Regions from separate parts of the Nocardia sp. NPDC050799 genome, predicted to be linked through region 2. Evidence: riboswitches for the same ligand, from Rfam matches in the RefSeq annotation. Region 2 holds a riboswitch; each other region holds the start of a gene.

Region 1 (4,862 bases), on a different contig from region 2:
GTCGAGCCCGAGCAGCTGCCGGGCGGTCTGCTGCTGCGCCTCGCTCAGGATGGTGTTGCTCTGGATATCGGCGGCATCGCCCGGCAGCAGCAGCGACAGTACGAACACCAGAACCAGCAGGACCAGCAACTGCCCGGCGCCCAACCCGGCCCGGCGCAGCAGCAGTCGCGGCAACGCCCGTGAATTCCCGGCCATCGGGCCGCTACCGGATCCCGACCACGACGCGGTCGTCGCCGTACTGCCAGACCGTCCCGGCCTCGGCGAAACCGGCGGCGCGTAGGAAAGCGGTGTAGTCGCCGGCGGTGGGCCGATCGGTGACCGTGTGCTCGAATCCGCCGTCGCGCAGGCGCGCCGGCTCGGCGAGTTCGTCGGCCGCTCCCACGGCCGCCCACCACGCCGCCCAGTCCTCCCCCGCGGCCGAGCCCACCCGCTCGGCCCGCCGGGCGGTCAGCGCCCGGCCCAGATCGTCCAGTCGCGGACCGTCCGGCCCCTCGTACAGATGGTCACCGTCGACGAAGACCCCGCCCGCCGGCAGCGCCCGGGCACAGGTCTCGATCAGCGCGCGCAGCGGTGCCCGGTTCATCCAGTGCAGTGCCGTGGTGCTCACGAACGCGTCGGGGGCGCGCTCGAGGTCCAGCGCGGCGAACCAGCCGGGCGCGCGCAGATCGGCGGATACGGTCCGGAACCGCGGTGAACCGTAGACGGTGTCGGCCAGCGCCAGCAGCAGCGGGTCGGCGTCGACACCGACGACGGTGGCGCCGGGAATGCGGGCGAGCAACCGGCCCGCCAGGGTCCCCGGGCCGACGCCCAGATCGACGATCAGGGGATCCGGCCGGATGAGCAGTTCGGTCAGCACATCACCGATCACCTCGAACCGGGCCTCCCGGTCGGGCAGGTAGTACTCCTGCTGGCGATCCCAGCGTTCGACCCAGTACCGTGCCCGGTCCGGATCGAGCCGCGCGGCGGTCATCGGGCCGAAACCGCGTCGAAGCGCGCCCAGTCGTGCGAATTGGGTACGGCGGCCGGAAGCTGCCGGAACCGGTCACCGGCGGCGCTGTTCCAGTGCGTGGTGCCGAAGAACACGAAGCCTCCTCGATCGTGCAGTATTTCGTGCATGTCGCGGTAGAGCGCCGCCCGGCGGTCCGGATCAGGGGTGGCCTGCGCGGTCGTGTACAGCGCGTCGAACTGCGGATCGGACCATTTGGTGCGGTTCTGCGGGGATGTGCTGAGCAGCCGCGAGGCGAAATGGTTGGGGATCGGCAGCGGCCCCGACTGCCCCATCGTGAGATGTCCCGTCCGCAGCGCATCGGTGTAATAGCTGTCCTTGGAACCCAGCACCACGTTCACCCGGACTCCGCATCCGGCGGCTTGCTCGGCGAACAGCCGGGCGGCTTCGACGAACCCGTAGGCGACCGGGGCGGTGAACAGATCGAAACTCAGCTCGCGTACCCCGGCCCGGCGCAGCAGCCGGCCGGCCTCGTCGGGGTCGTACTCGTGCTGCGGCAGATCGGCGTAGTACTGGTAGCCCTTACCGAAGACATCGTTGCCGACCTCCCCTTGACCTTCGAACGCCACCTTCACCAGTTCCGCCCGGTCGACCATCCGCATGACGGCGCGTCGCACATCCGGGTTGTCGAACGGCGGCCGGTCGGTCTTCATGGCGAAGAAATGGATTCCGCTCCCGGGGGTGGACACCAGTGTGACGCCGGGGTGCCCCGCCAGCGTCCGCGCTGCCGACGGCGTGAGGTTGTCGGCGTAGTCGATTTCGCCGCCGCGTACCGCGTTCACCCGGGCGTCCGCCTCCGCGCTCACGATCCGCAACTGCCCGACGGCGGGCGCGCCGTCCCAGTAGTGCTCGTTACGGTGCGCGGTGAACTGCCGGCCGGCCTCGAAGGAGTCGAAGACGAAGGGCCCGGTGCCCACCGGGCGGGTGAAATCGGCGGCGCCGTCCTGCACGATCTTGGTGCCGTACACCGACAGTGCGATGCGGAACTCGAACGAGGGCCGCTTCAGCACGATCTCGACGGTGCGGTCGTCGATCGCGCGACTGCCGGCCAGGTCCACCTGGTCCAGCGAGGACGCGGCGATGAACGGGCGCTGCGGCGCGGGCCCGAGCACCCGCGAGAAGGTGTACAGCACATCGCGTGCGGTGAACTTCTTCCCGTCGTGCCAGGCCGCGTCCCGCAGCGCGATCCGCCACCGGGTGCCGTCGGCATTCGGTTCGGCCGATTCCGCCAGCCGCGGGATCGGTGTCATCGAACCATCCACCTCGAACAGACCGTCGTAGACGGCCTTCATCCGGGCTTCGTCGATGAAGAGGGTGTGCACGCCGGGGTCGATCCCCTCCCCGGCGCCGGAGCCTTGGAAGGCGGCGGTGAACGTATCGGTACCGGCGGAGGAGCCGCGGCCGCAGCCGAGGGCCAGCGCTCCCGCGGCCAGCACACTGCCGACCAGAAACGCTCGGCGGCTCGACTCCGGTGGTGCACAACGCATATCCGACTCCCGTCGCGTCAGGCAGGGTCACGCGACGAAGACATGCGAAACGGACCGCGCTCGAGCGGCTCGTTCGGCGCATCGACCATACCCACGTGATCATGACCGTTTCTGGTTCATCCGCAGGTATCTGGCTGCGGCCCGCATGCGAGCCACACAGTTGCGGGACAGCGCCGGATTCGCACCGGACTTCCCTACGAACATCGGTCACATTACCCAAGCGCCCCGCGGGTGACCATCGTCTCGCCTACGCGATACCCGTCCCGTCAGGTGGCGGACGGTACTGCCACGCCGGGCGAACGCACAGCGTGTGATCCAGGCCGCCACCGGCCAACGTTTGCCGCCGGCTACCAGGTGGTAGTCATCCAAGGAAATGCTCTCGCCGTGGTCCGTTCTCGCCAGGACGGTTCGAGAGGGGGCGGCACAACGGGCAACAGGTGGCTAGGAGAGTCGGGTGTCGGTAGTTCTCGTGCTTCAGGCACGCGGTCTCGGTGATCTACTCACCGCTGTGCCGGCATTACGTGCACTGCGCCGGGCCCGCCGCAGCGATCATCTCGTGCTGGCCGCGCCGCACCGCCTGCGTCCCATCGTGGATGTGATCGCCTGCGTGGACGAGTTCGTGCCCATCGCCGATCCGCAGGGCCTGCGCTGGGATGGGCCGCCGCCGAAACTGGCGGTGAACCTGCACGGCGCCGGCACCGCCCCGATCGTGCAGCTCGGCAAGACCGGGGCCGAACGTATCCTCACGTATCGGAATCCGGCGTTCCCGGAGATCCCGGCACCCGAGTGGCAACCCGACCACCATCCGATCGACCGCTGGTGTCATCTGCTCGAATTCGACGGGGTCGGTGCAGATCGGCGCAATCTGGGCCTGGTGCCGCCGGTGGCCACCACCAGTCATCGCGACAGCGTGGTCGTCCATATCGGCGCGAGCACGGCCGCCCGGCGCTGGCCCGCGGACCGATTCGCGGCGGTGATCCGGCATCTGCTGGTACTCGGCCACGAGGTCGTGCTGACCGGTGACGAGAGCGACCGGGAGAACGCGCTGGGGATCGCGGCCCGGGCCGGACTGTCCGGCCGGCGGGTGCTGGCCGGTACTCAGAACCTGATCGAATTGTCGGCGACGGTGGCCGAGGCCTCCGTGGTCCTGTGCGGTGACACCGGCGTCGCCCATCTCGCCACCGCCTTCGGCACCCGCACCGTGCAACTGTTCGGTCCCACGGCCCCGGATCAGGGCGGGCCGCCGCGGCACCTGCTGACCCGGCACGAGGTGCTGTGGGCCGGGCGCATCGGCGACCGTCATGCCTCCACCACCGATCCCGGCCTGCTACAGATCGGCTCGGCCGAGGTGATCGCTGCCCTCGACCGGCAGCTGAGCAAACGTCGCGGCGAAGCGGGTATGACCGGCAGTCCGGCGTACCGCCGGGTCGGCTGAGGGGCCGGCGCTACCGGTCGTCCCGGTTCGCGGCTTCGCTGAGCGCGGCGGCGTAGGCGGCCAGGGCGCTCTGCCAGAACTGTTCGAGGTAGTCGCGGGCATCGCTGAGACCGCGGGGGTCCAGGGAGTAGAGGCGGTGGTTGCCCATCGGCCGCATCATCACCAGCCGCGCGTCCCGCAGTACCCGCAGATGCTGCGATGCCGCCGAGCTGGTGATCCCGACCTGGGCGGCGAGCTCGCCCACCGAGCGCGGCCCGGCGGGCAACGCCTCGAATATCGCGCGCCTGGTGGGGTCTGCCAGGGCGACCAGCGGCGCGACTCTGTTAGCGACCACTGAAACAGTGTCGATCTTCTGGCACACTTCGGTCAAACTAGATCAATGTCTCACTTGCGCAGCTCGGCGGGCGGTATTTCCGGTTCCGTTATCGGACGGTAATACGCGACCTGGGAATATATGATCTCGTGACTGTTGCCACATAATTGCTGACTCGGCGTGTCGGTCCCCTAGCTTGTAACCATGCCCGTGACCCTTCCGTTACCTTTCCGTAAGCTCACGGTGTCGTCGATCGGACGTCGCCCCATCACGACACAGGTTGTCGCCACCTCGACAGCCCTCTGCGCCGGTTTCGCGCTCTTCGCCGCAGGAGCCGATTCCGATAACGAACAGATCACCCCGGTAGCCGCCATCTCGGAGGCGCCGGCCGACCCCGCCGACCGCGCGCCCGCCGAACGGCCGGCCACCTCGCACGACCCCGCCGCGTGGGCCCCGCATCAGGCCGCCGGTGACAATCAGCCCGCTCCGGTGTCCTTCCCGTTCTACGAGCCCCCGCGCCAAACCACGGTACAACCGGCCGACGGCGTCGTGTCCTCGGGCTTCGGGGCACGCTGGGGCACCAACCACAACGGCATCGACTTCGCCGCGAACATGGGTTCG
Region 2 (4,862 bases):
CGGGGATTTCGTGGGTGTAGACGCGCCCGGTGGGCGCCGGCAGGCCGGATTCGAACGGCGCGTACACCTTGCGCAGCGCCTCCCAGTACGGCTCCAGATCGCAGACATTGCGCAGGTTCAGCCCGGTGTCGTATTCGCTGTGCGCGGCGGCGGCCACGATCGCCGAGAGCGCGGGCTGGCTGGTGGTGCCGGCCATAGCGGCCGAGGCACCGTCGACGGCGTCGGCACCGGCCTGCCAGGCGGCGAGATAGGTGGCCAGCTGCCCACCCGGGGTGTCGTGGGTGTGCACATGGACCGGCAGATCGAAATTGCTGCGCAGCGCGGTCACCAGTTTCGCCGCGGCGGGCGCGCGCAACAGTCCGGCCATATCCTTGATCGCCAGCACGTGTGCGCCCGCGTCCACGATCTGCTCGGCCAGTTTGAGGTAGTAATCGAGGGTGTAGAGCTTCTCGTCCGGGTCGGTGAGATCACCGGTGTAGGACAGCGCGACCTCCGCGATCGCGGTACCGGTTTCCCGCACCGCGTCGATGGCCGGGCGCATCTGGTCCACATTGTTCAGGGCGTCGAAGATCCGGAAGATATCGATACCGGTCTCGGTGGCCTCGGCCACGAATGCCCGGGTCACCCGCTCCGGATACGGGGTGTAGCCGACGGTGTTGCGGCCGCGCAGCAGCATCTGCAGGCAGATGTTGGGAATCGCCTCGCGCAGCGCGGCCAGCCGCTCCCACGGGTCCTCGTAGAGGAACCGCAGCGCCACATCGTAGGTCGCCCCGCCCCATGCCTCGATGGACAGCAGTTCCGGGGTCAGTCGCGCCACATGCCCGGCCACATCGAGCAGGCCGTTGGTGCGTACCCTGGTCGCCAGCAGCGACTGGTGCGCGTCGCGGAAGGTGGTGTCGGTGACCCCGACGGCCTTCTGTTCGCGCAGCGCGCGGGCGAATCCTTCCGGGCCCAGCGTCAGCAGTCTCTGCCGCGAACCGGCCGGCGGCGGCACCGACAGGTCGATCGCAGGCAGTTTGTCGTGCGGGTACACCGCGGTCGGCCGGGCGCCGTGCGGTTTGTTCACCGTGACATCGGCCAGGTAGTTCAGGATCTTGGTGCCGCGGTCGGCGGGTTCGCGGGTGGCCAGCAGTTCCGGGCGCTCGTCGATGAACGAGGTGGTGATACGGCCCGCGGTGAAATCGTCGTCGCCGAGTACCGCGAGCAGGAACGGGATATTGGTCGTGACACCGCGGATCCGGAATTCCATCAGCGCCCGCCGGGCCCGCGCCACCGCCACCGGGAAGTCCCGGCCGCGGCAGGTGAGCTTGACCAGCATGGAATCGAAGTAGGCGCCGATCTCCGCGCCCAGGTTCGCGCCGCCGTCGAGGCGGATACCGGCGCCGCCGGGGGTGCGATAGGCGGTGATTCGACCGGTATCGGGACGGAATCCGTTGGCCGGGTCCTCGGTGGTGATCCGGCACTGCAGCGCCGCACCGCGGATGGTCACCGTGTCCTGGCTCAGTCCCAGGTCGGTGAGGCTCTCCCCGGCCGCGATCCGCAACTGCGACTGCACCAGATCCACATCGGTGATCTCCTCGGTCACCGTATGTTCCACCTGGATCCGCGGATTCATCTCGATGAACACATGTTCGCCGCGTTCGTCGAGCAGGAACTCCACCGTGCCCGCACAGCTGTACCCGATCTGCCGGGCGAAGGCCACCGCGTCCGCGCAGATCCGGTCCCGCAATGCCGGATCCAGATTCGGGGCGGGGGCCAGCTCGATCACCTTCTGGTGCCGCCGCTGCAGCGAACAGTCCCGCTCGAACAGGTGCATCACATTGCCCTGGCTGTCGGCCAGGATCTGTACCTCGATATGCCGTGGGTTCACCACGGCCTGTTCCAGGAACACCGTCGGATCGCCGAACGCCGATTCCGCCTCGCGCGAGGCGGCCTCGATCGCTTCCCGCAGCCCGGACCGCTCGGCCACCCGGCGCATACCGCGCCCGCCACCACCGGCGACAGCCTTGACGAATACCGGGAATTCCATGGATTCCGCGGCCGCCAGCAACTCCGCCACATCGGCCGAGGGCGCGCTCGAATCCAGGACCGGCAGCCCGGCCTCCCGCGCCGCGGCGATCGCGCGGGCCTTGTTGCCCGCCAATTCGAGAACCTCGGCCGACGGTCCGATGAAGGTGATGCCCTCCCGGGCGCACGCGGCGGCCAGATCGGGATTCTCCGACAGGAACCCGTAGCCGGGGTAGATCGCGTCGGCGCCCGCGGTCTTCGCTGCCTCGATGATGGCGTCGACCGAGAGGTAGGCGCGGACCGGATGACCTTCCTCGCCGATCTCGTATGCCTCGTCCGCCTTCAGGCGGTGGACCGAATTGCGGTCCTCGTGCGGGAAGACGGCAACCGTTCCGACACCGAGCTCGTACGCCGCGCGGAAGGCTCGGATGGCGATTTCGCCGCGGTTGGCAACCAAGACTTTCGAGAACATTGAACCAACGTACCCGGCGCCACACCCAGGGGCGACAGCGAAGTCCACTTCGCAAAATCTTCACAAGTACGTATGGCAACGCTGCGAAGTCCTGTTCACCGCACCGTCATATCTCACCGCCCACGATCCCGGCCTGTGCGTATCATCCGCTGCGGCCATTTCCCGGCTATCCGAGCAGTCCGGGCCTCTTGCGAAGATGTGCGAAGCCGGACGCTGTTCGAGCCGCCGCGGGCGGGCTCGGTGCGTCCGCGTTATGGTGGACCCGCAGCTGGTCCGCCGGCCGGACGACGAGGAGCCCCGAACGTCCGCCCCCGGCGCCGAAGCCCGCACCACGCGGGTGAGAGGGAATCCGGTGGAAATCCGGAACTGTCCCGCAGCGGTGAGCAGGAACGACCGCCGTCATCAGCACTGGGCAGCACGCCTGGGAAGCGACGGCCAGTAGGTCGGCCGACAGGCCGGTGCCCGCGAGTCCGAAGACCTGCCGGTTGTACCGGATACGCCGTATCCGGTGGCCGTCGCCTCGTGGAGCGGGCGCCGCCACCAGTGCTGACATCCGACCCGACCGCACGGACGGGTCGTTCGGGGTCTCATCGGTGTTGTGCGCCCGGGAAGGGCGACGTCCGTCGAACTTCAGCACTGGAGCACACCGTGACTGTTATTTCGCACCACCCGTTCACCGCAACGGTTCTCGGACTCCCCCGGGTGGGGCCCCGCCGGGAACTGAAACGCGCGACCGAGTCCTACTGGGCGGGCCGGATCGACGCGGCGCAGCTGCACGAGACCGGCCGCGCGCTGCGCCGGGACCAGTACGCAGAACTGGCCGCCGCCGGCCTGGATTCGATCCCCGTCGGCACCTTCTCCTACTACGACCAGATGCTCGACACCGCCGTCCTCCTCGGTGCCCTGCCCGCCCGGGTGGCCGGGATCACGGATCGGCTGGACCGCTACTTCGCCGCCGCACGCGGAACCGAGGCGGTGGAACCGCTGGAGATGACCAAGTGGTTCGACACCAACTACCACTACCTGGTGCCCGAACTCGGTCCGGACACCACCTTCGGTCTCCATCCGGAAGACCTGCTGGCGCAGGTGGCCGAAGCGATCGAGCTCGGAGTGCCGGCCCGGCCCGTGGTCATCGGACCGGTCACCTTCCTGAAACTGGCCAAGACCACCGGCGGCGCGGCGCTGGACCGGATCGACGAACTAGTCCCGCTGTACCGGGAGTTGCTGCGGCTGCTCGCCGACGCGGGCGCGGGCTGGGTACAACTCGACGAGCCCGCGCTGGTCACCGATCTCACCCCGGCGGAACTGGCGACGGTCCGCCGGGTCTATACCGAACTCACCACGGCGGCGCAGCGGCCGGCGGTGCTGGTGGCCACCTATTTCGGGCATCCGGGCGCCGCACTGGAAGCACTGGCCGCCACCGATGTCGAAGGTATTGCCCTCGATCTGGTCGCGGGTACCGATGTCGCCGCGGTGGCGGCAGTCCCCGCGCTGTCGCGCAAACTGCTGGTCGCGGGTGTGGTCGACGGCCGCAATGTCTGGCGCACCGACCTCGACGACGCGCTGTCGACGCTGGCCACCCTGCTGGGCAGCGTGCGGGCCCTGGCCGTCTCCATCTCGTGCTCGCTGCTGCACATCCCGTACTCGCTGGCGGTGGAGACGCGGCTCGACGACGCGCTGCGCTCCTGGCTCGCCTTCGGCACCGAGAAAACCGCCGAGGTGCGCGTGCTGGCGACGGGATTGCACTCCGGCACCGAGGCGGTCACCGCGGAATTGGAAACCGCCCGTGCCGCCGCGGCGAGCCGCCGCGCCGATCCACGGATCGGCAACACCCAGGTGCGGGCGCGACTGGCCGCCCTGGGCCCGGACGCCGCGCGGCGGGCTCCGGCCGAACAGCGCCGGACCCTCCAGCGGGAGCGCCTGCACCTGCCGTCGCTGCCGACCACCACCATCGGCTCCTACCCGCAGACCTCGGCCATCCGGCTGGCCCGGGCGGCGCTGCGGTCCGGAGAGATCGACCGGGCCGAGTACGTGCGGCGGATGCGGGCGGAGATCGGCGAGGTCATCGCGCTGCAGGAGAAACTCGGGCTCGATGTCCTCGTGCACGGCGAACCGGAACGCAACGATATGGTGCAGTACTTCGCCGAACAGCTGGACGGATTCGCGGCGACCGATCTGGGCTGGGTGCAGTCCTACGGCACCCGATGCGTGCGCCCGCCCATCCTGTTCGGTGACGTCTTCCGCCCGGCCGCGATGACGGTGGACTGGATCACCTACGCGCAGTCGCTCACCGACAAACCGGTCAAGGGCATGCTTACCGGCCCGGTCACCATCCTGGCCTGGTCCTTCGTCCGTGACGACCAGCCGCTGCCGGATTCGGCCC
Region 3 (4,862 bases), on a different contig from region 2:
ACTGCGACGAAGTAAGGGTACGAGTAGGTTCGAGTCCTGCTCGCAACGAATTGTCTTCGAAAGGATCGTGATGCCCACACGTACCGCGCGCACCGCATGGACCGGTGGTCTGCAGGACGGCTCCGGCCAGGTCGAGCTGGTCAGCTCGGGGGTCGGCAAGTACGAAGTGTCGTTCCCGAAGCGGTCGGCCGATGACGCCGACGGCACGACCAGCCCGGAGGAGCTGATCGCCGGGGCCCATTCGTCCTGCTACGCGATGGCGCTGTCGAACGAGATCGCCCAGGCCGGCGGTACCCCGCAGAGTCTCGACGTCTCGGCCGCGGTGACCCTGGGGCCCGACCCGGCAGGCGGTTTCCGGATCAGCCGGATCGCCCTGACGGTGCGCGGCCGGGTATCCGGGCTCGACGAGGCGGGATTCGCGGCGGCGGCCGCCGCGGCCAAGGCCGGATGCCCGGTCAGCAAGGCTCTGGGCGGAGTGGACGACATCACCCTGGACGCCGCCCTGGAATCCTGACGTCTGTCCCGGGCCCCGAGCCGGGGCCCGGGATCGCGAAGAGCCCTATCCGGCCCCACCGGCGCCGTGCCCGGGCCGGAACCACGCCCGGGCACTCGGTGTGTACATGGCGGGGATCGCGACGAATACCGCGCAGATATGTCCGGCGCGAGTGATCGCCAGAAAGACGGTCGCGGCGCTCATATCGGTGAACACGCCGGTGCCCGCGGCCGCGAGCATCCGAACGGGCTCCACCACCAGTGACGCGGTGCCGAGCACGCCGATGCCCACGGTGAGCAGATTCCTGGCCCAGCGTTCGCCCCGCAGCATTCGCCACGCGATACCGAGAACCACCAGATAGATCCCGGTGCGCAGCAGCCAACCGGCGGTGAGCGCGCCGATATCCGCAACGTCGCCCGGTATGCGCGCGCCGCGGACCGCGGTTTCCGCGATGCCGCAGCCCACGGCCGCCACGAGCGCGACGAAGGCGGTCGTGACGGCCGCGGGCCGCCGAGCGAGTGGGTTGTCCGGGTGGGCGAGCGCGGTGTCGTTCATACACCGAACCTGCCCGGTGCCGGCCGTTCCCCGGATCAGCCCGCGGTAGCAGCGGCCTCCGGTACCCGGGTACTGCCGCGGGTGCTCCATTCGATGAGCGCGGCGAAGGCCAGGCCGATACCCACCCACAGCGTGGTCGATACCGCCAGCGACGCGGCGCGGAACTCCCACAGCAGGGAGGCGGGGAAGTCGGTTCCCACTTCGTCGACCTCGGGCAGCACCGCGTAGCCGAGAGTGACGACGAGTACGAAACCTGCCACCGCCGCGACGAGCCGGAGGGATTCGGGCCGCGCCCGCAGTGCTTTCCAGATGGACACACCGGCCGCGACGGCCACCAGGCCCAGCAGCACCGCGGCCACCCAGAGCAACGTGCGCTCGTTGATCGTTTCCGGGTCACCGACCGCCGGTGGGTTGGCCGGATATTCGAAGAACGGTACGGCCACCACCGCGACCCAGCCGGCCAGGCCGAGCCCGAGAACCAGCCGATGGCCCGGCAGCGCGGTGAACCGCCGGGCGTAATGCGCCGCGGTCGCGACGATCGCCCCGAACGCCATCCCGGCCAGCGCAGCGGCCAGGAACTGCCCGAACTTCTGCCAAGGCCTGCTCACCACGGCTTCGTCCCCGTGCGCGTGCGCTGTCTCCCCGTGCGTATGCCCGGTGCCGGAAGCATGGGCATGCTCCGGCGCGGGCGCCGCGGCCTCCTCGATGGCGATGGCAGCCTCGACCCGGGGTTCGCCGACGAAATTACCGACGACACCCGCGAGGAGACCGGCGATCAGACCGGCGAGCAGACCACGGAGCAGCAGGGCACCGAAAGATCCACTCAATGGCACGGGACACCCAGCAGGTGGCGCCCGTCGTGCATCAACTCGTGCAGGAACATTCCGCCGCGTGAGATGGCGCCCTGGTCGAATCCGACCAGATAGAGCGTCAACAGGGCCAGCGCAACGACGCCTACGGTGACGAGCACTGTCGCCGCCGTATCGGCAGCCCTGCTCGGGACATGGGTTATGGCCATGGTGGTCCTCCTCATCCGGATGCTCGCGTCCGGTTCGCGAGTTGCGCGCAGGTGCGGGTGTCTGACTCTGCCCACCCGTTCCGGCGTGGACATCACAGTGGCGCGACCGCTCCGGGTTTTCACCGGATTACCGCATCACCTCCGCTTTTCACCTCGAACTTTGACACCGGCTGTCGCCGGTCGTCAATATGCCCGCGAGAAAGCACTGGCCACGCCGCCGGCGTGGCCAGTGTGCGCGGACCGGATCAGGAGGCGGGCTTACCCGCTACGTCGAGTACGACCTCGAACTCCAGCAGCGAGGCACCGGTGGCGACCGGCTTGTTCTGCTGTCCGGCGTGTGCCTCCTTGGCGGGGCCGTCGCGCCACGCCGCGAAGGACTCCTCGGAATCCCACTGGGTGACCACGAAGTACCGATTCTCGCCGGCCGTGGGCCGCAACAATTGAAAGCCGAGGAATCCAGGGGAGTTCTCGACCGCGTGCGCGCGGTGGGCGAACCGCTTCTCCAACTCGGGGCCCGCGCCCTCGGGGACCTCGATCGCATTGATCTTCACAACAGCCATACCCTGAGCTTAGGTATCGCGGCTCCGGGTGGGACAGTGCCGCACGCCACAGCAGGGCCACTGCGCGCCGCGGGAGCGCCGCCACGCCCTGTGGAGGGATGTGAATAAACTCGGGCCGGTGTTGCACGACGAAGGTGGGACCGGGGTTCCGATACTGCTGCTGCACGGATTGATGGGCAGCGCCCGCACCTGGCAGGGCCAGGTCCGGTGGTTGCGCGACCACGGGCGGGTGTACACCTTCGACGCCGCCGGGCACGGCCGCCCCGCCCCGCCCGAACCCACCACCGACGCCCTCGTCGCCGATCTGGCCGACGCCACCGCGCGAATCGACGAGCCGATGATCGTGATCGGGCATTCGATGGGGGGCCTGCACGGCTGGGTGTTCGCGGCCACCCATCCGAACCGGGTGCGTGGGCTGGTGGTGGAGGATATGGCAGCCGATTTCACCGGCCGTACCGCCACCTACTGGGCCGCGATGGTCGAGGCCTGGCCGCAGCCTTTCGCCGATGAGGCCGCCTTGGTGGCGTATTTCGGCCCGGTCGCCGGTCGCTACTTCCGCGATTCGTTCCAGCGGGGCCCGGACGGTTACCGGTTGCACGGCGAGGTGGCCACTTTCCGGGACATCTCGGAGGAATGGGGGGTCCGGTCGTTCTGGGGGGAGTGGGGCAGGCTCACCGTGCCCACGCTGCTTATCGAGGGTGAACACACCATCACCCCGCCGGGTCAGATGCGCCGGATGGCCGAACTGCATCCCGCCGCCGAGCATGTCCAGGTTCCCGACGCCGGTCACCTGGTGCACGACGATCAGCCCGAGCGCTACCGGGCCGAGGTCGAGCGTTTTCTCGCCCGCGTCCGGCGCGGAGTTCCGGAAACCGCCGCCGAGATCTGAGCAAGCCCGGTCGCGGGCGCGCTTCAGCCCTCGCCGGCCAGGGCGAACCGTCCGTCGTCGGTCTGTTCGATCAACCCGTCCACCAGCAGCGAATCCAGTGCGCGGGCGCGCTGGCCGGGGTCACGGGTCCAGGCGAGGTCCAGCCGGACGCGTTCCACCGGTGCGTGCGCGGCCCGCAACACGTCGAGCAGTCGCCCTCGCGCCTGCCGGTCGGTGCCCTCGTACTTCTGTGTCCGGCGCGTCGATTCGGCCACCGGCCGGCCCGCTGTGACCCACGCGCACCGCGGCAGCGGGCAGCGGGTGCAATCCGGGGTGCGCGCGGTACACACTGTCGCGCCGAGTTCCATCAGGGCCGCCGAGAACACGGCGGCCCGGTCGATCCGGCCGGGCAGCAGTGCCTCGGTCTCCCGTAGATCGCGCGCGGCCGGATTACCGGCCTCCCGTCCGTGCACGGCCCGTGCCACCACCCGGCGGACATTCGTGTCCACCACCGGAACTCGCTGCCCGTAGGCGAAACAGGCGACCGCCCGCGCCGTGTAGGCGCCGATCCCGGGCAGTCCGAGCAGCACCTCGACATCGTCGGGCACCTGGTCACCGTGCTCGGCGGCCAAGACCTGCGCGCATTCGTGCAGGCGCAGGGCACGGCGCGGGTAGCCGAGTTTGCCCCATGCCCGCAGCACCTCGCCCGCGCTCGCCGCCGCCATGGCCGAGGGCACCGGCCAGCGCCGCACCCATTCCCGCCAGATCGGCTCCACCCGCGACACCGGCGTCTGCTGCAGCATGATCTCGCTCATCAGGATCTGCCAGGCACTCACCCCGGGCCGCCGCCACGGCAGGTCCCGGGCCGTGCGGGCGTACCAGTCGATCAGGGTGTCGGAGTCGATCGCGCCGGGGTCGATCGACACGACACCGCGCCCGCCCGGACCCGGTTTCCCGATACCTGCGCTGCTCACCCGACCCGCTCCGTTCGCCTCACCGTGCAGTTTCCCCGGTTCGGCGTGGTTGGACGCCGCGCTGTAACGGGACGGAAGCAAGCGAGCACATCAAATCGTGCAGAATGGACACCATGCCTCAGTCCAACCCGGTAAGTGCCTGGAAGTCGCTGCGCGAAGGAAACGAGCGCTTCGTGAACGGCACGCTGCTGCATCCTAGCCAGGGAGCCGCCGATCGAGCCAAGCTCGTCGCCGGCCAGCATCCGACCGCCGTGCTGTTCGGCTGCGGAGATTCCCGAGTCGCCGCGGAACTGATCTTCGATCAGGGGCTCGGCGATATGTTCGTCGTGCGCACCGCGGGCCACGTCATCGACGCGGCGGTGCTCGGGTCGATCGAATACGGAGTCGGTGTGCT

Evidence for each region. Region 2 has a riboswitch for cobalamin ahead of metE (5-methyltetrahydropteroyltriglutamate--homocysteine S-methyltransferase). Riboswitches for the same ligand answer to the same signal wherever they lie in the genome.
Region 1: linked by a shared signal. The riboswitch ahead of AB0H42_RS18365 (ABC transporter substrate-binding protein) and the one ahead of metE (5-methyltetrahydropteroyltriglutamate--homocysteine S-methyltransferase) in region 2 are both predicted to bind cobalamin.
Region 3: linked by a shared signal. The riboswitch ahead of AB0H42_RS20805 (CbtB domain-containing protein) and the one ahead of metE (5-methyltetrahydropteroyltriglutamate--homocysteine S-methyltransferase) in region 2 are both predicted to bind cobalamin.

What each region holds. Positions count from the first base shown of each region.
Region 1 covers NZ_JBFAHF010000016.1:77,242-82,103, forward strand. The annotation lists gene AB0H42_RS18355 (ABC transporter permease) at 1-195, opposite strand, end outside; gene AB0H42_RS18360 (class I SAM-dependent methyltransferase) at 203-970, opposite strand; gene AB0H42_RS18365 (ABC transporter substrate-binding protein) at 967-2,493, opposite strand; cobalamin riboswitch at 2,597-2,741, opposite strand; gene AB0H42_RS18370 (glycosyltransferase family 9 protein) at 2,948-3,928, shown strand; gene AB0H42_RS18375 (metalloregulator ArsR/SmtB family transcription factor) at 3,939-4,262, opposite strand; gene AB0H42_RS18380 (M23 family metallopeptidase) at 4,446-4,862, shown strand, end outside.
Region 2 covers NZ_JBFAHF010000005.1:111,432-116,293, forward strand. The annotation lists gene AB0H42_RS07525 (pyruvate carboxylase) at 1-2,479, opposite strand, end outside; cobalamin riboswitch at 2,775-2,980, shown strand; gene metE (5-methyltetrahydropteroyltriglutamate--homocysteine S-methyltransferase) at 3,128-4,862, shown strand, end outside.
Region 3 covers NZ_JBFAHF010000019.1:96,018-100,879, reverse strand. The annotation lists gene AB0H42_RS20825 (SRPBCC domain-containing protein) at 1-15, shown strand, start outside; gene AB0H42_RS20820 (OsmC family peroxiredoxin) at 71-514, shown strand; gene AB0H42_RS20815 (hypothetical protein) at 560-1,048, opposite strand; gene AB0H42_RS20810 (CbtA family protein) at 1,084-1,881, opposite strand; gene AB0H42_RS20805 (CbtB domain-containing protein) at 1,872-2,066, opposite strand; cobalamin riboswitch at 2,100-2,251, opposite strand; gene mhuD (mycobilin-forming heme oxygenase MhuD) at 2,312-2,626, opposite strand; gene AB0H42_RS20795 (alpha/beta hydrolase) at 2,745-3,515, shown strand; gene AB0H42_RS20790 (A/G-specific adenine glycosylase) at 3,539-4,420, opposite strand; gene AB0H42_RS20785 (carbonic anhydrase) at 4,582-4,862, shown strand, end outside.